DNA from 3 places in the Staphylococcus sp. CoH_129_LAB_1 genome. Region 1 is predicted to be linked to each of the others. Evidence: predicted binding sites of a transcription regulator. Region 1 holds the regulator's gene; each other region holds the start of a gene.
The links. Region 1 encodes Rex, which represses fermentation and respiration genes when NADH is low (regulators of the CRP and FNR family bind a similar motif). Its sites were predicted from a motif close to TTGTGAAATATTTCACAA; they were not measured.
Positions count from the first base shown of each region.

Region 1 (7,979 bases):
TAATGCTGTTTCTTTATTTTGTCGCAATGTCTCTAAAGCTTTTAAAGGACGTTGGCGTAAGTGTCCTTCTTCAATAGTTAACTCTCTAGGTAACGTTAAACAGTGTGCCCAACCTTCTTCATCTGTAGGATATTGAGTATCTGGAAGACCCATCCACCCAATTAAAATACACTTACCATGTTCATCAACCATCGTTTGTGGTGCATAAAAATCAAATCCGTTATCAAGTTCAATAAATGTATCATGTTTAAACTCTAATGTATCGAAATTTAAATGACCTATTATATAACCAGATTGATAAATATTTCTATATTTTTCACCTTTTCCTTCAATACCTTGAGGACTAAAAATTATAACATCATGGTCATTTAAACTAAAATAGTCTGGACATTCCCACATATAACCAAAATCTTCTAATTCTGTTTTAATTTCTCCCATACATTCCCAATGATCAATCTGTTGGTTCATCATTTTGTACAAAAGTAGACGTCCTAATCCTTGTTGAGTTTGCACACCTAGTATTGCGTAATAATCTTCATGATGTCTAAACACTTTTGGATCTCTAAAATGACTTGTGTATCCTTCAGGTTGATGAGAAATTACAGGCTTATTTAATTTTTCGATTGAACCATCTTGTGTTACTTTTGCAATCATTTGACTCGAATATCTTTTCCATTCTTCATCACGATGATTACCTGTATACATATAATATAAGTCTCCTTCAAATTCAAAAGCACTTCCACTGTATACTCCATGACTATCATAAAGCGTATCAGGCTTTAATATAGGACCATGTGGTTCAAACGTCACTAAATCTTTACTAGTATAATTAAACCAATATTTCAATCCATGTACAGCTCCTAATGGAAACCACTGATGAGATACATAGTATGTTCCGTTATAATATATCAATCCATTAGGATCATTTAATAAACCAGTTTCAGGTTGAATATGATAGTGTTGACGATAGCGTGATTGTTCTATTCGATGCTTTAACGCTTCTAATTGATTTTTGCTAATATCTTCAATGCGTCGATAGCGTTGTTCTCTTGACCACTCAGTCATATTAGTCCTCCTAAATAATTAATATTTCTTATATTTTATCATTCAACATGGTAACGGTTCCATAATTAAATAATTATCTCCTTAAAAATTTATAGGAATTGTTATACTTCTATTTGTTTCATTAGAAAAAATTAACCGTTGTAATTGTCGCATTGCTTCTTGCCCTGCTCTCAAATAATTAAAATATACTGTTTTTATTGCTGGAGATACAAGTTGTGTCATTGGATCTCCACCGAATCCATATATCAATGGTTTTTGTTTAGAGTCGTTTAAAGAATAATATTTATGTATAGCTAAAGCAATGGAATCAGTAGCCCCTATCGCCACTTCTATATTAGGTAAAGTATCTAAAGCAGTTGCAACATCACGTCTAGATTCTTCATATTTAAATGACGTTACAAATAATTTAGGTTCAATACCATGACATACAAGACCATCTATAATTCCTTGTTTACGCTTTATTCCCACGGCTATATCATCTTCATTTACACTGAAAAGGCATACTTTTTGATATTGAGATTTTCCAATTTCATTTCCAACTAAATATCCTGCTTGATAATCATTGTGAATAACACTATGCATTTCACTATAATCTTGTCCGACAAGGATAACTGGAACATTGATTTTATGAATTACATCTAAATGCTCTGGCGTAACAGTCGTTGCCATTAAAATAATTCCATCTACTTTACTTCTAGAGAATGTTTCTAATGCTTCAATTTCAGCATTCACTTTTAAACCAGTATAATTTAACAATAACTGATAATTTAGTTCTCGGCATACTTCAGCAATACCACGCACAGTTTCATCTACAGCATGAGAATTCATGCGTGGAATAATAACACCTATTAGATTTGTATGTTTAGCTCTAAGACTTTGAGCAAATTGATTAGGCTGATAATCATGCTCTGTAACAATACGATTTAATTTTTCTTTTGTTTTAGGACTAACCGGGCCATTATTTAAAAAGCGGGAAACCGTACTTTTAGATACTCCCGCTAACTTTGCGATATCTGATATATTTTTCACTAGACTTATCACCTAAATTAACACATATTTAAAGTTTATTTTATCATAACATGATTATCTTAAAATACTGATTTCTAAAAAGAATCTAATATCCAAAAAACTCAATATCTTTTATAAAGTTTATTTAATTCTCCATAAAAATATGCTTTTTCACCATGCACAAGTTGATCTAATCCAGAAATATCTTCTTCAATTGTAGTAGCAAGAGGCATGAATTTAGCTATTACTTTGCCAATAATTAACGTTAAAATAACTGTATAAGCAATCACTCCTATCACTGCAATAAATTGTATTAAAATGGTATATACATCTCCAGTATAAATAAATCCGTCTATAATATCTTTATTGACTTTATGTGATTGAAATGCTCCTGTTAGTATTGCACCGATCACACCTCCTACACCATGAATACCAAACGCATCAAGTGTATCATTATATTTTAATTTTTCTTTTATAAAGTTTACGACGAAATAACATAAGATACTGCCAACCATAGAAATGACATAAGCACTTAAGTAGTTTACAAAACCAGCTGCTGGAGTAATTGCTACAAGTCCTGAAAGCACTCCTGAGAGTAAACCTAGTAAACTCAACTTTTTAGTTAATAGATATTCAAATATCAACCAACTGAATGCACCCCCGCTTGCAGCGATACTAGTATTGACAAAAGATACTACTGCTATATCATTTAAAGTATAAGCACTTCCTGTATTAAATCCATACCATCCCATCCAAACAAGAATTCCACCTATAAGAGTAATAAGTAGGTTATGTGGTTGTAGTTTTTCTGTTTTTTTACCGTTACCTATCATTATAGCTAATACTAAGCCGGAAACACCTGAAGTAATATGTATAACTGTACCTCCTGCATAATCTAAAGCATCTAATTTTTGAATCCAACCACCACCCCATACCCAATGGGCTACGGGGCTGTAAATCATAATCACCCATATAAATATAAAAATTATAAAAGGAATAAATCGCATCCGTTCAGCAATTGAACCTGATAAAATGGAAACCGCAATGGTACAAAACATCATTTGAAATAACATGAATAAGGCAAATGGAATATGTGGGCTAAATTGAACATTCGTATTAAATCCTACATGTTGCAAGCCAATAAAATCAAAATTACCTATCCAATCATTCCCATGACCAAAGCTAAGAGAAAATCCAATAACCACCCATGTAAATGTAACAATAATAATAGCAGCCATACTTTGCATAACTGTATTTAAAACATTTTTAGATTGCACTAACCCCCCATAAAATAGGCTTAATCCCGGTGTCATTAACCATACTAATAAAATACATAAAAATAAAAAAATTGTGTCATCCATCTTCATTTATACCACTTCCTTAAAAACATCATAATTATAGTTTTTAAGAATGGCAAAAATGAGTTAGAAAATATGACACAATTAGTTACATAACATTACACTGTTAAATGAAGTTTTAAGCTGTTTGAATTGTAATTGTCCATGAAGCATCATCCAGTTGCTCATAGTTTGTTACAGGATAGCCTTGTTCCGCTGCCCAGTTTGGAATCGCTTCAGTTGCTTGAGTGCAATCAAAGTCTATTTTTAATTCATCTCCTTTTTTTAATGTTTCCATTTTCTTTTGTGCTTCAATAAGTGGAAATGGGCATACCATTCCAACTGTCCCTAATTCGTATAACATATACAATCCTCCAATGATTATGTTGTTTGAGTTTGTTTAGATACTTGAGTAGACTGAGCTGTTTGTTTTTGTGCTTGTTTCATTGGTCTTACAAAAATAAAGTAACTCATAAACAAAGTACCTAATATCATAGAAGCTAAAGCAATCCAACCTTGCCAACTTAGTGTTGCAGTTGCCATTAATCCATTACCAATGGAACAACCGCCAGTAACTGAGGCACCAAATCCCATGCATATACCACCAATAGCACTATTTCTAATAGTAATTTTATCTGGTAAACGCCATTTAAATTCTTTTGCTCCTCTAGCAGCGATATATGAGCCAATAAATATACCTAATACTAAAAAGACGCCCCAGTCGATAAATTGTAAATCTCCACTCATTAAAAATTGAACAATATGTGCTGATGGAGTAGTGATACCTAATCCATCTTCACGTCCAGTAGAATAACTCATAGGCCATGCTAATAAAGCAATCAATCCTACAATAATTCCAGCTACAAATGGATGATAACGCTTTTCAAATAAATAATGTCTTATTCCTGAATATCTTTGCTTTAATTTCGGAACAGCAACTTTCGGCTTTGGTTTACGCAATGTACGTATAACTAAGAATAATGTCAATACTGTCAATATAATCACTAATACCCAACTAGGTATTCCCATTATTTGTGACATACTTGCATTCACATTTATTGGTTTATTAATTTTATTCATTAAAGGTAATAAAATTCCAGCTTTTGTAATTGTTGCAGATAAAGCATACATGATTAACGCGACCCAACTACCAATTAAACCTTCACCAGCCCGATACCATGTGCCTGTTGCACAACCTCCAGCAAGAACAATTCCAATACCAAAGATAAAAGAACCAACAACCGTACCTATTACTGGGAATGTCTGATGTGAAATCGTTAATATACCAAGATTAGTTAATATGAATTAGCCTATACTTTGTACTGTTATTGCAACTAATAAGGCATAAAACATTTTATTATTTTTTTGAACGTACATGTCTCTAAATCCACCAGTTAAACAAAAACGTGTACGTTGCATAACAAAACCTAATAATAGACCCACAATTAACCCACTAATTATCATCCAAGTCATAAAAAACACCCTTTTCCGATTGTTTTACTAAGGTATTATGATTGATTGATCTATTTATTTCAACATTTTATGATTAAAATAATATATTTATATTAAAAAAACTAAAATGCAAATACATTCTAGCTTTTTAATATAATAATTTAACATTAATTTGAAGAGTTTTTCATAAAAAATAATAGTGATTGTAATTCGATACCCAAATCAATATGATGAACTTGAACATCGCTTGGTACATCAATTCTAGCGGGTGTAAAGTTTAAAATCCCTTTTACATTCGCCTTAATAAGTCGATTTGAAACTGATTGTGCCACACTTCCAGGTGTAGTTAGAATTACCACATTAATATTCTGTTTTTGAAGTTCAGATAGAATATCATCAATATGCTTAACTGTTACTTTTCCAACTTGTGTACCAACAATATCTTTATCAATATCAAATGCTGCTGTAATTGTCATTTCATCATGTATTGAAAAATTGTAAGTAAGTAACGCACGTCCTAAATTCCCCACACCTACAATAGCAATATGAATATTATTACTATCACTAATTTCCGTTTTAAAGAATTCTAAAAGACTCTCAACATTATAGCCATATCCTTTTTTACCTAACTCACCGAAATAAGAAAAATCTCTTCTTATCGTAGCTGATTCGATATCTAAAGCCTCACTTATTGTTTTAGAACTCACACGATCAATACCTTTTATTTTCAAAGAATTAACAAATCGATAATATAAAGGTAACCGTTTTAACGTAGCACGCGGTATCTTTGAATGATTCTGAGGCATATGTAATGTCCCCCTTTTGTTTGAACTTTTTAATCTATATATTCAAACTAACTAGAGCGCAATTAGTTATTATAATGAAATATATATCCTGCCTATTATGGATACTGCAATATTATACCCTAACCTATTTCAAAAATAAATATCTTAGTTCCCTAATAATACCTTATCCTGTAAAATGATATAATAATGTCAAATTTAAAGTTAAATAAATGTGATTGTTACATATATAGAAAGGTGAAACTTGAATGATACTTTTACAATTAAATGATATTTCAAAATCGTTTGATGGTGAAGATATATTTAATCATGTTAATTTTGAAGTTAAAACTGGAGAACGTATTGGTGTAGTTGGAAGAAATGGTGCTGGAAAATCAACATTAATGAAGATTATTGCAGGTGTTGAAGACTATGATAGTGGCCATATTTCAAAAATTAAAAATTTACGTATTGGTTATTTAACTCAACAAATGACGCTTGATTCTTCTCTTACTGTAATTGAAGAAATGTCAAAACCATTTGAACATATTAAGAATATGGAAAAGCTTATTAATGATGAAACAGATTGGCTAGCCGATCACGTTGATAGTTATGATTCAGAAGATTATAAACAGCATATGGAGCGTTATGAGTCATTATCTAATCAATTTGAACAACTTGAAGGTTATCAATATGAAAGTAAAATTAAAACAGTATTACATGGTTTAAACTTTACAGAAGAAGAATTCGATAAACCTATTAATGATTTTAGTGGTGGACAAAAAACACGTTTATCTTTAGCACAAATGCTTTTAAGTGAACCAGACTTATTGCTATTAGATGAGCCTACTAACCATCTAGACTTAGAGACGACAAAATGGCTAGAAGATTATTTAAAGTATTTTAAAGGCGCAATCATTATTATCAGTCATGACAGATACTTCCTAGATAAAATTGTAACTCAAATTTATGACGTTGCTTTAGGTGATGTAAAGCGTTACGTAGGTAATTATGAACAATTCATTACTCAGCGTGATAAATACTACGAATTAAGAATGCAAGAATATGAAAAACAACAAGAAGAAATTAAACGCCTTGAAACTTTCGTAGAGAAAAATATTACTCGAGCTTCAACAAGTGGAATGGCTAAAAGTCGTCGAAAAACATTAGAAAAAATGGAACGTATCGATAAGCCTATGTTAGACGCTAGAAGTGCTAATATACAGTTTGGTTTTGATAGAAATACTGGTAATGATGTAATGCATATTCGTAATTTAGAAATAGGTTATCAATCTCCTATTACAAAGCCTATAAATATAGAAGTAACAAAGGGAGACCATATTGCGATTATAGGACCAAATGGAGTAGGTAAAACGACACTTATCAAAACTATTGCCCAGCGTCAAAACGCTTTAAACGGAGAAATCACTTTTGGTGCTAACTTAAATATTGGATATTATGATCAAAAACAAGCAGAATTCAAATCAAATAAGACTATTTTAGACTACGTGTGGGATCAATATCCTATGATGAATGAAAAAGACGTTCGAGCTGTTTTAGGTCGCTTTTTATTCGTACAAGATGATGTCAAAAAAATTATTAATGATTTATCAGGCGGTGAAAAAGCACGCTTACAGTTGGCTTTACTCATGTTACAACGTGATAACGTTTTGATTCTCGACGAACCTACCAACCATCTTGATATAGATTCTAAAGAAATGTTAGAACAAGCATTAAAAGATTTTGAAGGTACTATTTTATTTGTTTCTCACGATAGATATTTTATTAATCAATTAGCAAATAAAGTATTTGATTTAGATAAAGATGGCGGTCAAATATATTTAGGTGACTATCAATACTACATTGAAAAAACAGAAGAAGCTGCTGCTCTAAGAGCATTTGAAACAGAACAGAACAAAGAAAATGATACTAATCCAAAAGAAATTGATTCATCTATCACTAGCTCATATGATTCTCAAAAACAACAAAAAAGAGAAATCAGAAAAATCGAACGTCAAATTGAACAATGCGAAGAACAAATCGAAAAATACGAAGAACACATTTCTCAAATTGATCAACAATTAACTCAACCTGATGTTTTTAATAATCCTAATAAGGCAAGTGAACTTGCTGAACAAAAATTGAGCATTGAACAACAATTAGAAAAAATTATGGTTAAATGGGAAGAATTACAAGAAAAAATTTAACAAGTTTAAGATAAACTAGTAAAAGCTTTAAATTTTACTAGTTTTTTATTTATTTTATTCACAATTTTATAAACTTATAAAACACTGATATCATGGTTATCCACGAACTTATCCTAGTTATCCACAAC
Region 1 is NZ_JBXWKZ010000004.1:14,805-22,783, reverse strand. It holds gene AC2FB1_RS02195 (sucrose-6-phosphate hydrolase) at 1-1,065, opposite strand, end outside; gene AC2FB1_RS02190 (LacI family DNA-binding transcriptional regulator) at 1,147-2,094, opposite strand; gene AC2FB1_RS02185 (ammonium transporter) at 2,196-3,440, opposite strand; gene AC2FB1_RS02180 (sulfurtransferase TusA family protein) at 3,550-3,774, opposite strand; partial or broken gene AC2FB1_RS02175 (YeeE/YedE family protein) at 3,792-4,883, opposite strand; gene AC2FB1_RS02170 (redox-sensing transcriptional repressor Rex) at 5,030-5,668, opposite strand; gene AC2FB1_RS02165 (ABC-F family ATP-binding cassette domain-containing protein) at 5,914-7,851, shown strand.

Region 2 (7,979 bases), on a different contig from region 1:
TTGTTATTGGCCGCAGTCACATAGTTGGTCAACCTGTTTCTAAATTATTATTACAAGCAAACGCGACAGTAACCATCTTACATTCACGTACTCAAGATATGCATAATCATTTAAAAAATGCAGATGTTATCATCAGTGCAGTAGGTAAACCTGGATTAGTTACTAAAGACGATGTTAAAGAAGGCGCAGTGATTGTTGATGTAGGAAATACTCCTGATGAAAACGGCAAACTAAAAGGTGACGTTGAATTTGAAGAAGTAAAAGAAGTAGCCGGTGCTATTACTCCTGTGCCAGGTGGTGTAGGTCCTTTAACAATTACTATGGTTTTAAATAATACATTATTAGCTGAAAAAATGCGTAGAGGCATTGAATAATTTAAGTTCAAATTTATATTGTTTACACCAAAAAATGCACTCAAAAAGTTAGATTTTATTTCCAACTTTTTGAGTGCATATCAAATTACATTTCGCTCTTTTTTAGTTGTATACTATATTTAAACAGTTACACTTAATTTTGGAACAAATGTTTCATAATGAATCTGTTCTTGAGCTACTCCCATTTCTTTTAATATTTTAATCACTGATTGAATAAATTTAGTACTTCCACACACATATACTTCGCTATCATTATTTACATATTTTTCAAGAGTTTCTTTAGTTAAATAACCTTTTACTTGTCTGTCATATAAATCATATTTCGTGTTGTCATAACGATTTGAAATATCTTTTAAATAAGAAGTAAATGGTGTATCGTTAACATCTCCAGTCACTTGAATAAACTGAGCGTTGCTTCCATTTTCAGCCACCTTATCAAACATTGAAACGAGTGGCGTTACACCAATACCTGCACCAATAAATACTTGTGGTTGATTTTGGTTAGCTATACCAAATGGACCTACTGGAGCTGATAAGTTAATATTATCTCCTTCTTTTAATTCATCATGTAAAATAGTTGAAACTTCACCCTCATGATCTGTAGTAACATCACGTTTTACTGCAAAAGTTAAATGCTTGTTGTCACCATTCACAATTGAATAGTGTCGTTTTGCACGATAAGGCATTTTTTCACTACTTACATCAACTGTAATATATTCTCCAGGCGTGAATTGACTTAAATCATATTTATCTGAAACGACAGTAAAGGCTTTAATATCAGAGGAAAGTTGTTCAATTTTTTCAATTTTAAATGGTTGGAAACCATCCCATAACATTTTACTATAAATGTCTTTTTCAACTTGAATAAATACATCAGCAATTTCTTGATATGCTTTTTTCCAAGTTTGAATAATTGGATCACTATCTTCTAGTCCTAAAACAGCTTTAATTGCCTCAATTAAATTTTCTCCTACGATATCGTATCCAGCTGGTGGTACTTGTAACGCACAATGTTTATATGCAATTTCTTTAACAACTGGCAAAATATTTTCTAAATGATCAATATTAACAGCAGCTGCTAACACACTTTGAGCTAAAGCAGTAGATTGGAATCCTTTTTGTTGGTTAGTTTGGTTAAACATATTTTTTAACTCTGGATGTTGCTGGAACATTCTATTATAAAAATAAGACGTAATTTCTGTTCCTCTCTCTTGTAATACCGGAACAGTTTCTTTTACAATACCTTTTTCTTGTTCTGTTAACATTCAAATCCACTCCCATTTAAAATACTATGTGTAAAATAATTAATTTATCACAAATATATTTTAATACGATACTTATTATAATGTAATACAAATTTTTAAAATTCACAGAAATTTCAATTTACATAAATTTAATATTCATTTACCTTATGTTCATTTATATTTAATCTTGAATGAGCTACATTAGGACTATAGTATGATGTTAAAAATCAGAAATTAAAGTATAGTTAAGTTATTCAAATGACTTATTAAAATCGGAGGTTAACGTAATGAATAAACTCATACAATCTCTTTCAGCTCTCGGTGTCTCCGCTACCCTTGTGACTCCAAATTTAAATGCAGAAGCTACTACAAATCATACTCCACAACTTAAAGGAGTAAACGATATTATTATTGAAAAAGGTCAAGATTATAATGTATTAAATGGAATTAGTGCCTATGATAAAGAAGATGGCGATTTAACACACAAAATTACTGTTGATGGTCACGTGGATACTTCAAAAGTAGGTACATATAAAGTGAAATATAATGTCATCGACTCAGATGGAGCCGAAAAATCATCAACACGCTACATAAAAGTTAAATAAATGTGTCAATTTTCTAAAAAATACGAGATAAATATCTCGTATTTTTTCATTTAATTTCTGTATAAACCCTAGAATTGATAATGTTTCTCAAATATTATCAATTGATTTGCTATTTTTGACATTTTTCACAGAATAGACACATAATTTTAACAAATCTTATATTCCCCGTCATTCCTATTGTTACTAGTTTTTTCCTATTTATTATTGTAATTTTTTTCTAATAAGGTCTTGTAAATATCGCGTAATAAACTAAAATTAATAATAAGCCCTACATTTGTAGTATTAGGAGGTCAAAAAAGTGTCAAAATTTAAGTCGTTGCTTCTTATGTTTGGCACACTAATTTTACTTAGTGGTTGTTCAAACATAGAAGTATTTAATGCAAAAGGGCCAGTAGCAAGTAGTCAGAAGTTCTTGATTATCTATTCAATCATCTTCATGCTTGTTATTGTTGCTGTTGTACTTACTATGTTCGCTGTTTTTATTTTCAAGTATAGTTACAATAAAAATGACGAATCTGGTAAGATGCACCACAATTCTTTAATTGAAACAATTTGGTTTGTGGTACCAATCTTAATCGTAATTGCTTTGGCTATTCCAACAGTTAAAACATTATACGATTACGAGAAACCACCTGAAAGTAAAGAAGACCCATTAGTTGTCTATGCAGTTAGTGCCGGATATAAATGGTTCTTTGCTTATCCAGAACAAAAGGTTGAAACAGTGAATACATTAACTATTCCTAAAAACCGTCCAGTTGTATTTAAATTACAATCTATGGATACAATGACTAGTTTCTGGATTCCTCAATTAGGTGGTCAAAAATATGCCATGACTGGCATGACAATGAATTGGACTTTAACAGCCGATCAAACTGGTACATTCAGAGGACGTAACTCTAACTTTAATGGTGAAGGTTTCTCTCGCCAAACATTTAAAGTTCACTCTGTAGACCAAAAAGATTTCGATGCTTGGGTTAAAGATGCTAAAAGTAAGAAAACTATTAGCCAAGATGAGTTTGATAAACAACTCTTACCAAGTACTCCAAATAAAGAATTAACATTTAGTGGTACTCACATGGCATTCGTCGATCCTGCAGCTGATCCAGAGTATATCTTCTATGCATATAAACGTTACAACTATACTCAAAAAGATCCTAACTTCGTTGCTGAAAAAGATCTTTATAAAGATGTAACAGATAAACCTCAAAAACCAGCTCGTAAGGTAACAGTTACTAATGTCAACTATCCTCGTCATGGTATGAAGCCAATGATTTTAGGCAACAATGACCCTTACGATAGTGAGTTTAAAGATGAAGAAACTCACAATGCTAAGGAAATGGAAAAAATCAATGAAGGAGCTAAAGACGATAATGCGTCTAAGCTTCAGAGTAAAGCAGATAATGATCATGGAGGTGGACATTAATGAATTTTCCATGGGATGAATTACTCGTTAAAGGTAACTGGATGATTACTATGGCACAAATTGGTGCCCCATTCTTAGTTATCGGTTTAATTGCAGTAATTACTTATTTCAAATTATGGAAATATCTATACAAAGAATGGTTCACATCCGTAGACCATAAAAAAATCGGTTTAATGTACTTAATTTGTGCAGTATTAATGTTCGTTCGTGGTGGTATTGATGCGTTATTACTTCGTACTCAATTAACTATTCCAGATAATACTTTCTTGGAATCAAATCACTACAATGAAATTTTTAGTACGCACGGCGTTATCATGATTATCTTTATGGCTATGCCATTCGTTTTCGGTTTATGGAACGTTGTTGTTCCTTTACAAATTGGGGCTCGTGATGTGGCATTCCCTGTAATGAACAACATTAGCTTCTGGTTATTCTTTGTTGGTATGATTTTATTTAACCTATCATTTATCGTAGGTGGATCACCAGCAGCTGGTTGGACAAACTATGCTCCACTAGCAGGAGAATTTAGTCCTGGCCCGGGAGTTAACTACTACTTAGTAGCAATTCAAATTTCAGGTATAGGTACCTTAATGACAGGTATCAACTTCTTTGTAACAATACTTAGATGTAAAACGCCTACAATGAAGTTTATGCAAATGCCTATGTTTACTGTAACTACTTTTATTACGACATTAATCGTAATTTTAGCATTCCCAGTATTCACAGTTGTTCTTGCTTTAATGACAGCTGATAGAGTATTTGGAACTCATTTCTTTACAGTAGCAGATGGCGGTATGCCAATGCTATGGGCAAACTTCTTCTGGGTATGGGGGCACCCTGAAGTTTATATCGTTATCTTGCCTGCATTTGGTATTTATTCAGAAATTATTCCAACATTTGCTCGTAAACGTTTATTCGGTCACCAAAGTATGGTGTGGGCAACTGCTGGTATCGCGTTCTTAAGTTTCTTAGTTTGGGTTCACCATTTCTTCACAATGGGTAATGGTGCTTTAATCAACTCATTCTTCTCAATCTCAACAATGTTAATCGGTGTACCTACCGGGGTTAAATTATTTAACTGGTTATTAACATTATATAAAGGACGTATTACTTTTGAGTCACCAATGTTATTCTCATTAGCCTTTATCCCTAACTTCTTATTAGGTGGGGTTACTGGTGTAATGTTAGCAATGGCATCAGCTGACTATCAATATCACAACACTTATTTCTTAGTAGCTCACTTCCACTATACATTGGTTACCGGTGTAGTATTTGCCTGCTTAGCTGGTTTAATCTTCTGGTATCCTAAGATGATGGGTTACAAATTAAATGAAAAATTAAATAAATGGGCATTCTGGTTATTCATGATTGGATTTAACGTATGTTTCTTACCACAATTCATTCTTGGTTTAGACGGTATGCCACGTCGTTTATACACTTACATGCCATCTGATGGTTGGTGGTTATTAAACTTCATCTCAACTATCGGTGCATTAATGATGGCAGTCGGCTTCCTATTCTTAGTAGCAAGCATTATCTACAGCCACATTAAATCTCCACGTGAAGCTACTGGAGATAACTGGGATGGTTTAGGTCGTACTTTAGAGTGGTCAACAGCTTCTGCTATTCCACCTAAATACAACTTCGCAATCACTCCAGATTGGAATGACTATGATACATTTGTTGATATGAAAGAACATGGTCGTCATTTCTTAGACAACCACAACTACAAAGACATTCATATGCCAAACAATACACACACTGGTGTATTTATGAGTATATTCATGTTAATTGGTGGTTTCTTCTTAATCTTTGAAACTATCATTCCATTCCTAATTTGTGTAGTCGGTATCTTAGGAACTTTAGTTTACCAAAGTTTCGTACAAGATCATGGTTACCATATTCCAGCTTCTGAAGTTGCTGAAAACGAAGCACGCTTAAGAGAAGCACGTATTAAAGAAAGGGAGGCTGTAGGTCATGAGTCATGATACAAACACTATTGATTCACGTACGCATGAAGGTCAATTGAATAAACTTGGCTTCTGGATTTTCCTTACAGCCGAATTTGCGTTATTCGGTACCCTATTTGCAGCGTTATTAACGTTGCAACATGGGGGAAGTTATGGTGGTAAAATGACAACTGAGTTGTTTGAATTACCGCTTGTCCTAATTATGACATTTGCCTTATTAATTAGTTCTTATACTTGTGGTATTGCAATTTACTACTTACGTAAAGAAGAAAAAGGCAAAATGATGTTTTGGATGATTTTAACAGTACTTTTAGGTTTAGTATTCGTAGGATTTGAAATTTATGAATTTGCACACTATGCTTCTGAAGGTGTAACACCTAAAGTTGGATCATATTGGTCAAGTTTCTTCATCCTATTAGGTACTCACGGTGCCCACGTTTCACTAGGTATCGGTTGGATCATTTGTTTATTAATTCAAATCGCAACTCGTGGTTTAAATAAATTCAATGCTCCAAAATTATTTATAGTAAGTTTATACTGGCACTTCCTAGATGTTGTATGGATCTTCATCTTTACTGCCGTATATATGATAGGGATGGTGTATAGCGGATGAACACAATTGTAAAACATACAGTTGGCTTTATTGCCTCAATCGTTTTAACGTTATTAGCAGTTTTTGTAACTCTATACACAAACATGACATTCCATGCTAAAACAACAATTATCTTTGGTTTTGCTTTCATCCAAGCTGCATTACAACTATTAATGTTCATGCACTTAACTGAAGGTAAAGATGGACGTTTACAATCTGCCAAAGTTATCTTTGCGATTATTATTACTTTAATCACAGTTATTGGTACTTATTGGGTTATGCAAGGTGGACATTCTCACCACTTATAATTCAATACCTACCCTACAAAAAAGCCTGTATGAGTCATTAAAGACTCATACAGGTTTTTTTTGGTTTATATTATTTATTAATTTAGGTATGATAATTTATAAAAAGAAGGAAATGTATTTGGAGGGTTATTCATGGCATTACCGATTATTATTGATACTGATCCAGGTATAGATGATGCAGCAGCAATTGCTCTAGCATTATCACATTCAAAGTTTGATGTTAAAATGATTTCCACTGTAAACGGAAATGTAGGAGTTGAGAAAACCACAGCAAATGCTTTAAAATTAAAAGCCTTTTTCAATAGTGATGTCCCTGTACATAGAGGCGCATCTCAACCATTAATAAGTGAGATACAAGATGCTAGTCATATTCATGGAGAAAGTGGCATGGATGGATATCAATTCCCTCCAATTTCTACTTCAGATTTAGCATCTTCTCATGCTGTGGAAGCTATGAAAAAGATATTATGTGAGTCTGATGAACCTATTACTCTTGTAACTTTAGGTCCTTTAACTAATATTGCTTTACTTTTTAATACGTATCCTAAATGTAAAAACTATGTTAAAGAAATTATTATGATGGGTGGTAGTACTGGCAGAGGTAATGTCACTCCCCTAGCTGAATTCAATATTTATTGTGATCCTGAAGCAGCACATATCGTTTTTAATGCCGGTTTACCGTTAACGATGATTGGATTAGATTTAGCACGTCATTCTTTATTTACTTATTCTTATTTAGACACTCTTAAAGATGAAAATAAAACAACACAAATGTTGTATAATATTTTTCAACACTATCGTGGTGAAGATTTTAAAGATGGAATAAAATTATATGATGCATTTACAATTCTTTATCTACTTAATCCTGAGAATTATGAAATAAAAGAAGCAAATGTACAAATTGAATTAAACGGTACACTCACTCGTGGTGCTACTGTCGTCGATTTTGAATCTCCCTATCCTAACTGTTCTGTAGTCTTATCAAGCATAAATGAGCATTATAAAAAAATATTTTTAGAAGCATTAAAAAAATAAAATGATATGTAACATAATTAAAGTGAATGATATAGAGTTCATTTTGAATTCGTCCTCCTATCCTAGTTCTGAATCCCAACTTGCGTTGGGTATAGCCTTTCTTTATGAAAGTTTCTTTGTTGGGGCCACTAGAATTGAAAAACTCTTGATACACGTACATTGTCTATACAGTCATTGACTGCCAACTTATTAAAATTGCCTGAGACAACTCATTGATATACTCTCTTCAAAGTTTTCATGTTTTTAATATCTACTTTGAAAAGAGCATATCATCATAATGTCTCAGGCTCTTTTTTTGTTATTAAGTTTTACTCTTATTGATAATAAGATTGTTGATTTAGTATCTTATGATAAATATATGAGATTCGATTTTCATTTGAAATTTTAGAATTATCGCCTATATTGGAAGCCAGTACTATCACATATCG
Region 2 is NZ_JBXWKZ010000006.1:69,180-77,158, forward strand. It holds gene folD (bifunctional methylenetetrahydrofolate dehydrogenase/methenyltetrahydrofolate cyclohydrolase FolD) at 1-374, shown strand, start outside; gene AC2FB1_RS03445 (globin domain-containing protein) at 494-1,639, opposite strand; gene AC2FB1_RS03450 (DUF5011 domain-containing protein) at 1,906-2,223, shown strand; gene qoxA (cytochrome aa3 quinol oxidase subunit II) at 2,522-3,646, shown strand; gene qoxB (cytochrome aa3 quinol oxidase subunit I) at 3,646-5,634, shown strand; gene qoxC (cytochrome aa3 quinol oxidase subunit III) at 5,624-6,229, shown strand; gene qoxD (cytochrome aa3 quinol oxidase subunit IV) at 6,226-6,516, shown strand; gene rihC (ribonucleoside hydrolase RihC) at 6,649-7,551, shown strand; gene AC2FB1_RS03480 (serine hydrolase domain-containing protein) at 7,866-7,979, opposite strand, start outside.
Region 2: a site for Rex is predicted at 2,337-2,354, ahead of qoxA (cytochrome aa3 quinol oxidase subunit II). Genes of this name have one in related genera too.

Region 3 (7,979 bases), on a different contig from region 1:
GTTCCCATTTTAAGGGTTCAGTGCCGAATTGAGCTTCCTTTTTTATTCATTCGACATCATATGCATCTAAAATTACTTTTAATAATTTTTTAATATACGTTTCATTAAGAACGTTAGGTTTAATCAATATATTGAAATAAATCGGTGAAAAAATTAAATCAATAAATAAATCTTGGTCCGCTTCGTCAATATATTTAGAAATAATAGTCTTTAATATTTTACGATTGCTATCAAAATAGCCTTTCATAAATATATCACGTGCTTCTGATTGTTGATGACTAATTAATATCTCAATCACTGCACGACCTAAATGAGATTGATAAATATTCATAATTCTTATTAAAAAATGATACAATTCATCGTGCAAATTTTGATAATCATTTTCAAAAACTTGAACTCGACTTACAAACATATCAACAATAATAGATGATTTATCTTTCCAACGTCTATAAATTGTTGCTTTAGATACACCCGTATTATCTGAAAGTTGGTCTATCGTAATATCTCTAAAGTATGTTGTTTCTAATAACCGATCAATTTCTTTAAATATTTTTTCATTGATTGTTGGATCTTTCGGTCTTCCAGCCATCTTTTCCCCTTCTTAAACGTGAAATAAATTCTACAATTTCAAAAATGATTACTGCACTAATAAACCATACAATAAAGCCTATAAAAATACTAAGTAACCACTCATGTGTATAATATAACATTGACCATGTTGCCAAGATACTACATAGTACTCCTGTCATGCCAAAAACTGCACCTCTACTTACATGTTTCGCAACCACATCTCCGTGTTGCATACCTGTAATAAATAAAGAAACAAGAAATACAGCAGGTAATGTTGCAAAAACGCCTCCTAATTCTTTCCAAGGTAGAATAACTGAAATAATATAACTTAACATAACAGCTAGACCACCAACGAAAAATTTAATAAAAGTTAATTTCATTAAAAAAGCCTCCAAATATTATGAAATATGTCGTACTGCAAAAATAGCAATTGAAATGATTAACCAACAAATAAATGCAAAAGCTGTACCCTTTTTATAGTCTCGTTTACTTATATAAATCGACGTAATAAATACTGTAATGATACAGGAGATAATACCTATAACAGCTCCTGAACTAAGATGTATCGACATTTGAATCAGCTGTTCTCCTCGATGATCTATTGCTAAAGCAATAATGGCTGCTAAGTAGACTGCCGGCATAGTCGCTATAATGCCCCCCATTTTTCCTCCTACTTTCTCGGCCATAATCGATGCGAAGGCAACAGCGATGCCTCCAATCACAAAATGAAGTATCGCACTTGAAATTGATATTCCGAACACTTGAAACCCTTCTTATTTTAATTATTAAACGATACGTTTCGTTTAATAATATTGTAAATCTATTCTCAAAATATGTAAATATGGAATAAAATATCAATTATTTTCAAATCATTGATAAAAAAAGAACAGGATATTGAATGCATCATTCATTCTACCTGTTCTTTTATAATTAACGTTTATATATTTTTATTTTAATTTCATAATAATCATCGTGATCTTTATCTCTATGCTCAACATGAATACCTGAGTCTTCGATTGCTTGAATACTCTTTCCAACTTCATCACGTGCTTGTGTTAAATCTTTTGCAAATTGAAAGTTTTTTGCTTTTACTTTTTCAGGACCTAATTTTTGTTTCACATGAGCCTCTGTCTGCTTGACATTCAATTTCTGAGCAATGACTTTTTCAATCAACTGTTCTTGATCCGCTTCTTTTAGTGATAATACTGCACGTGCATGACGCTCTGTAATTTTACCTTCACGTAACCGTACAATTACTTTTGGCGCTAATTTTAGTAAGCGTAATTTATTAGCAATAAAACTTTGACTTTTTCCAAGACTTTGCGCTAGCTCACTTTGAGTTGTATGTCCAATTTCAAGTAACTTTTTATAAGCTTCCGCTTCTTCTATTGCAGATAAATTTTCACGTTGGATATTCTCAATGAGTGCCACCACAGCAGTTTCCTCATCATTCATATGACGAATAATGACATCTGCTTTTGCTTTGTGCAACGATTGTAATGCTCTAAATCGTCGTTCACCTGCAATAATTTCATACATATTCTCTTCTATAGGTCGAACGACAATGGGTTGTAATAACCCATGTTCTTCTATAGACTCGGCAAGTTCTGTAATTTTACTTGAATCAAACACTTGGCGCGGTTGATAACGGTTAGGCACGATACGCTCTATTTGAATGGATTCAACATTTGAATGACGATTTTCTTCAATATAATCAACAATGTCTTCTTTGTTTTTTAAACCAAACAGTTTAGAAAAAGGTTTTTTCATAGTCCATTCACTCCTCTTAAAATCAATTTTAACATGAGTAACTAAAAAATTGATTAATTTTCTAATAAAGGAGCTTTATTAGGTGTACCAGGTTTTCTAGGATATTTTTTAGGTGTTTGACGACGCTTATCAACAATAATCATTTGTCTTTCACCTGCATCTTCTGGTAAATCAAATATATAAGAATCACTAAATTCTCCACCTAAAATACGTATACCAAATTGTGCTTCTGCTAATTCTTCTTCACCTTTTGCAGATTTCAAGGCAATAAATTGTCCGCCTTTTTTTACTAGTGGCAAACACAGCTCACTTAGAACAGTAAGTCTTGCCACTGCACGCGCTGTTACTACATCATACGTTTCTCTATTAACGCCTTTACCAAATGTTTCTGCTCGCTCATGAATAAAACTCACTTGCGTTAGTTCGAGCTCAGCTGCTAAATGATTTAAAAACTGAATACGTTTATTTAATGAATCGACAATGGTTACTTTCAATTCTGGAAAAACAATTTTTAAAGGAATACTTGGAAATCCAGCGCCAGCCCCTACATCACAAAGTGTTAATGGCTGGTTAAAATCATAGTAAAATCCTGCTGTAATAGAGTCATAGAAATGTTTCAAGTAAACCTCATGCTCGTCAGTAATACTTGTTAAATTCATTTTTTCATTCCATTCAACAAGCAAACGATAATAAGTTTGAAATTGTTGTTGTTGTTGATCTGTTAATTCAATACCTTGTTTACTTAACTCTTTTGTTAACCATTCGATGCCACTCATTAATTTTTCACCCTTTGTAATTTACCTTGTTCTAAATATACAAGTAAGATTGAAATATCTGCTGGATTAACACCTGAAATACGTGATGCTTGCGCAATATTTAATGGTTTTACTTCTGATAATTTTTCACGTGCTTCAGTTGCTAAACTATCCACTTTGCTATAATCTAAGTCTTCTGGAATTTTCTTTTCTTCCATACGTTTAACTTTTTCAACTTGTTGTAATGATTTATTGATATAACCTTCATATTTCGTTTGAATTTCAACCTGTTCTTCTACCGCTTCTGGTAATTGATGTGATTCTTCTAATATATCTAAAATTGTGTCATATGTCATTTCAGGACGACGTAATAAATCAATGGCTAAAATACCATCTTTTAGGCGAGAACCGCCGTGAGCTTCAATCACCGATTGAGTATATTCATTTGGTTTAATACGAATATTTGATAAACGTTCAATTTCATCTTGAATTTGTTGACGTTTGTCATTAAAACGCGCATAACGTTCATCTGAAATCATGCCTAAGTCATAACCTATGTCAGTTAAACGTAAGTCAGCATTATCATGACGTAATAATAAGCGATATTCAGCACGAGAAGTAAGCAATCGATAAGGTTCATTAGTTCCTTTTGTTACTAAATCATCAATTAAGACGCCAATATAAGCATCTGAACGACTTAGAATTTTTTCACCTGTACCTAATACTTTACCTGCAGCGTTAATACCTGCCATAATTCCTTGGCCTGCTGCTTCTTCATAACCAGAAGTACCGTTAATTTGACCTGCAGTATATAAGTTCTTAATCATTTTTGTTTCTAATGTTGGCCATAGTTGGGTTGGCACAATCGCATCGTATTCAATCGCGTAACCTGCACGCATCATATCTGCTTTTTCAAGACCTGGAATAGTAGCTAACATCTGACGTTGAACATGTTCAGGAAGGCTAGTTGATAAACCTTGAACATAAACTTCATTTGTATTACGCCCTTCTGGTTCTAAGAAAAGTTGATGACGTGGTTTGTCATTAAAACGTACGAATTTATCTTCAATAGATGGGCAATAACGTGGGCCTGTACCTTTAATCATACCTGAATACATCGCTGATAAATGTAAATTATCATCAATCACTTTATGTGTACGATCATTAGTATATGTTAGCCAACAAGGTAGTTGATCTAATATATATTCTGTAGTTTCAAAGCTAAACGCACGCCCCACTTCATCGCCAGGTTGAATCTCAGTTTTAGAATAGTCAATTGTTTTAGAATTCACGCGTGGTGGTGTCCCAGTTTTAAAACGCACGACTTCAAATCCAAGTTCTCTTAAATTATCCGCTAATGAAATAGATGGAAGCTGATGGTTGGGACCACTTGAATATTTCATATTACCTAAAATAATTTCGCCACGTAAAAATGTACCTGTTGTGATAACTACAGCTTTTGCATGATACTCCGTACCTATATTCGTACGTACACCTTTAACTTCATTATTTTCAATCATCAATTCGTCTACCATGCCTTGCATAATATCTAAGTTATCTTCATCTTCAATAACACGTTTCATTTCTTGTTGATAAAGCACTTTATCAGCTTGAGCACGCAATGCACGAACTGCTGGACCTTTACCAGTATTAAGCATACGCATCTGAATGTGCGTTTTATCAATTGCTTTAGCCATTTGGCCACCTAATGCGTCGATTTCACGTACAACTATTCCTTTTGCTGGTCCACCGACTGATGGATTACACGGCATAAAAGCAATATTATCTAAATTAATGGTTAACATTAAAGTTTTAGCACCACGTCTTGCTGAAGCTAATCCTGCTTCAATTCCAGCATGACCAGCACCAATAACAATTACGTCATATTCTTGAACCATTGAATTGACCTCCCTAATTTTCCTTAATTATTATTTATTTTAGACTACTGACCGTCTTATTTTTATTATTTTCCTAAACAGAATTGACTAAATAGCTGGTTAATTAATTCATCACTTGCTGATTCTCCAATAATTTCTCCTAATAATTCCCATGTGCGAGTTAAATCAATTTGAACCATATCCATAGGAATACCAGATTCAGCTGCATCAATGGCATCCTGAATTGTATGTCTTGCTTGTTTTAAAAGTGAGATATGTCTAGAGTTTGAAACATAAGTCATATCTTGATTTTGTACTTCTCCACCAAAGAATAGATCTCTTATTTGTAATTCTAATTCGTCGATACCTTCTTGTTTTAACATTGACGTTTGAATAAGTGGCATATCCCCTATCATATTTTTAACTTCTTCAATATCTAATCGACGTTCTAAATCTGTTTTATTAACAATAACAATCGCATCTTCATTTTTTATTACTTCATATAACGTACGATCTTCTTCAGTTAAAGGCTCATTGTTATTTAACACGAAAAGTATTAAGTCCGCTTCGCTTAATGCTTTACGGGAGCGCTCTACACCTATTTTTTCTACAATATCTTCTGTATCACGAATACCTGCTGTATCAACAAGTCTTAATGGCACACCACGTACGTTAACGTATTCTTCTAATACATCTCGAGTCGTTCCAGCTACTTCAGTTACAATCGCTTTATTATCTTGAATAAGATTATTTAGCATCGAAGATTTACCAACATTCGGTTTACCAACAATAACTGTAGATAATCCTTCTCTCATAATCTTACCTTGAGTACCTGTTTCTAATAATTGATCAATTTCATTTTTAATTTTTTTAGATTGTGCGAGTAAAAATTCCGTTGTTGCATCTTCAACATCATCGTACTCAGGATAATCAATATTCACTTCAACTTGGGCAAGAATTTCCAATATCGATTGACGTTGTCGTTTAATTAAATCACTCAAACGACCTTCAATTTGATTCATTGCAACTTTAGAGGCTCTATCCGTTTTAGAACGAATGAAGTCCATTACAGCCTCTGCTTGAGATAAGTCAATTCGGCCATTTAAAAATGCACGTTTAGTATATTCTCCAGGTTCTGCCATTCTAGCACCATGTGTCATTGTAAGTTCTAATATACGATTAATTGTCAAAATACCGCCATGGCAATTAATTTCAATAATATCTTCACGTGTAAATGTCTTAGGCGCACGTAAAACTGAAATCATAACCTCTTCGACAACTTCCTGTGTTTCAGGATCTATAATATGGCCGTAATTAATAGTATGTGAAGCAACGTCTTTTAATTTTTTCTTTCCTTTATATAACTTATCTCCTATTTCAACCGCTTCTGGACCAGATAACCGTACAATACCAATTGCACCTTCTCCCATTGGAGTTGAAATACTTGTAATTGTATCAAAATCCATTATCCATTCTCGCCTCCCTAGTTAAGTAAAATTTCAATATAATATTGTAATAAGTTTCTAATTAAATTGCGAACATATTGTTTGAAAACCATTGAGTTAGACTTCGGTTTGTCTAACGTAAGACTGACGTTAGTATTAAGTTACTTAATTTTTTTATTAAATACCTTTGCTATTTTTAGTACATGTTCTAAACTGCTTTGAATCTCTAAAGTCGACATGTCTTTAGCTGGTTGTCTTGCTATTACAATAATATCTTTAGAAATAATATCTAGCTTATGCACTTTAAAGTTTTCTCTAATGGCACGCTTAATACGATTTCTAGTTACAGCATTTCCAATTTTTTTAGAAACGCTAATGCCTAAACGAAAATGTTCATACTCATTTTTTAATGTATAAACAACAAATTGTCTATTTGCTACTGACTTCCCTTTTTTATAGATTTTTTGGAAATCATTATTCTTTTTTATACGATAAGCTTTCTCCATGCTTAATTCACTCGCTTACATTGTTCTTTATGTTACAACTATCTATTAAAATGTGTTTGTTTAAAACGAAAAAAAAGACCACTGAGAAGTCAGTGATCTTATGCTGATAAAACTTTACGGCCTTTACGACGACGGCGCGCTAAAACTTTACGGCCATTTTTAGTGCTCATGCGTTTTCTGAAACCATGAACTTTACTATGTTTACGTTTATTTGGTTGATAAGTACGTTTTACCATGCAAAACACCTCCATCTACATGTTATATCTCGTTCACTAAGTCTACTTTTAATGAACCTGACTACTTTAATAGATAAATTATAATTTTTAACATCAAATTATTTTGATTCAATTCGATTTTATCTAGTCATAATTCAAGCAACTACTACAATATAACAAATTACCATTTATAAAGCAAGCAGCTTTTGAAACCAATTAATGATTTAAAAAAATAAATTATCCTTATTTCTTAATTGTTTTTAATATTTATACATATTAGAAATTTTGAAGTTGTTCAATTTTATACATATTTAATACACGTTTATAAATTATTTCCCAAGACCTGTTATAGTACATTAAATAATGTTACTGTTTTTTATCCACTTATTCACATATAGTATTTAATTTTTTGTGGATAATCAATAATATATTCACAGATTTATACCAAAATTACAAACATATTCACAGCCATTTGACATCTATTGTAGTTAAAAAGTATAATTATGTGGATAAGTCGTCTGAATCATTTATCTTATAGGTTTTTCTTATAAATCCTATAAGTGTTTTTACTGTGTATAAATCATAGCATATATAAAGTTATCCACCGAATGTTATTAACTTGTGGATAATTATTAACATGCTGTGATTATTTTTATCCACTCTTATAATAATTGTGTATAAGTCTTAAATTTATAGAAAGATGGAGTTTATATATGTCGGAACAAGAAATTTGGAAAAAGGTATTAGAAGTAGCTGAGTCAGAGATTTCTAAAACAACGTTTAATACGTTTTTAAAAGACACTGAACTCAAAGAAATTCGTGACAATGTTGCTTACATCTT
Region 3 is NZ_JBXWKZ010000042.1:8,318-16,296, reverse strand. It holds gene AC2FB1_RS10410 (TetR/AcrR family transcriptional regulator) at 47-589, opposite strand; gene AC2FB1_RS10405 (DUF3147 family protein) at 555-950, opposite strand; gene AC2FB1_RS10400 (DUF3147 family protein) at 969-1,331, opposite strand; gene noc (nucleoid occlusion protein) at 1,501-2,340, opposite strand; gene rsmG (16S rRNA (guanine(527)-N(7))-methyltransferase RsmG) at 2,394-3,116, opposite strand; gene mnmG (tRNA uridine-5-carboxymethylaminomethyl(34) synthesis enzyme MnmG) at 3,116-4,993, opposite strand; gene mnmE (tRNA uridine-5-carboxymethylaminomethyl(34) synthesis GTPase MnmE) at 5,059-6,438, opposite strand; gene rnpA (ribonuclease P protein component) at 6,579-6,923, opposite strand; gene rpmH (50S ribosomal protein L34) at 7,022-7,159, opposite strand; gene dnaA (chromosomal replication initiator protein DnaA) at 7,852-7,979, shown strand, end outside.
Region 3: a site for Rex is predicted at 1,383-1,400, ahead of AC2FB1_RS10400 (DUF3147 family protein). Genes of this name have one in related genera too.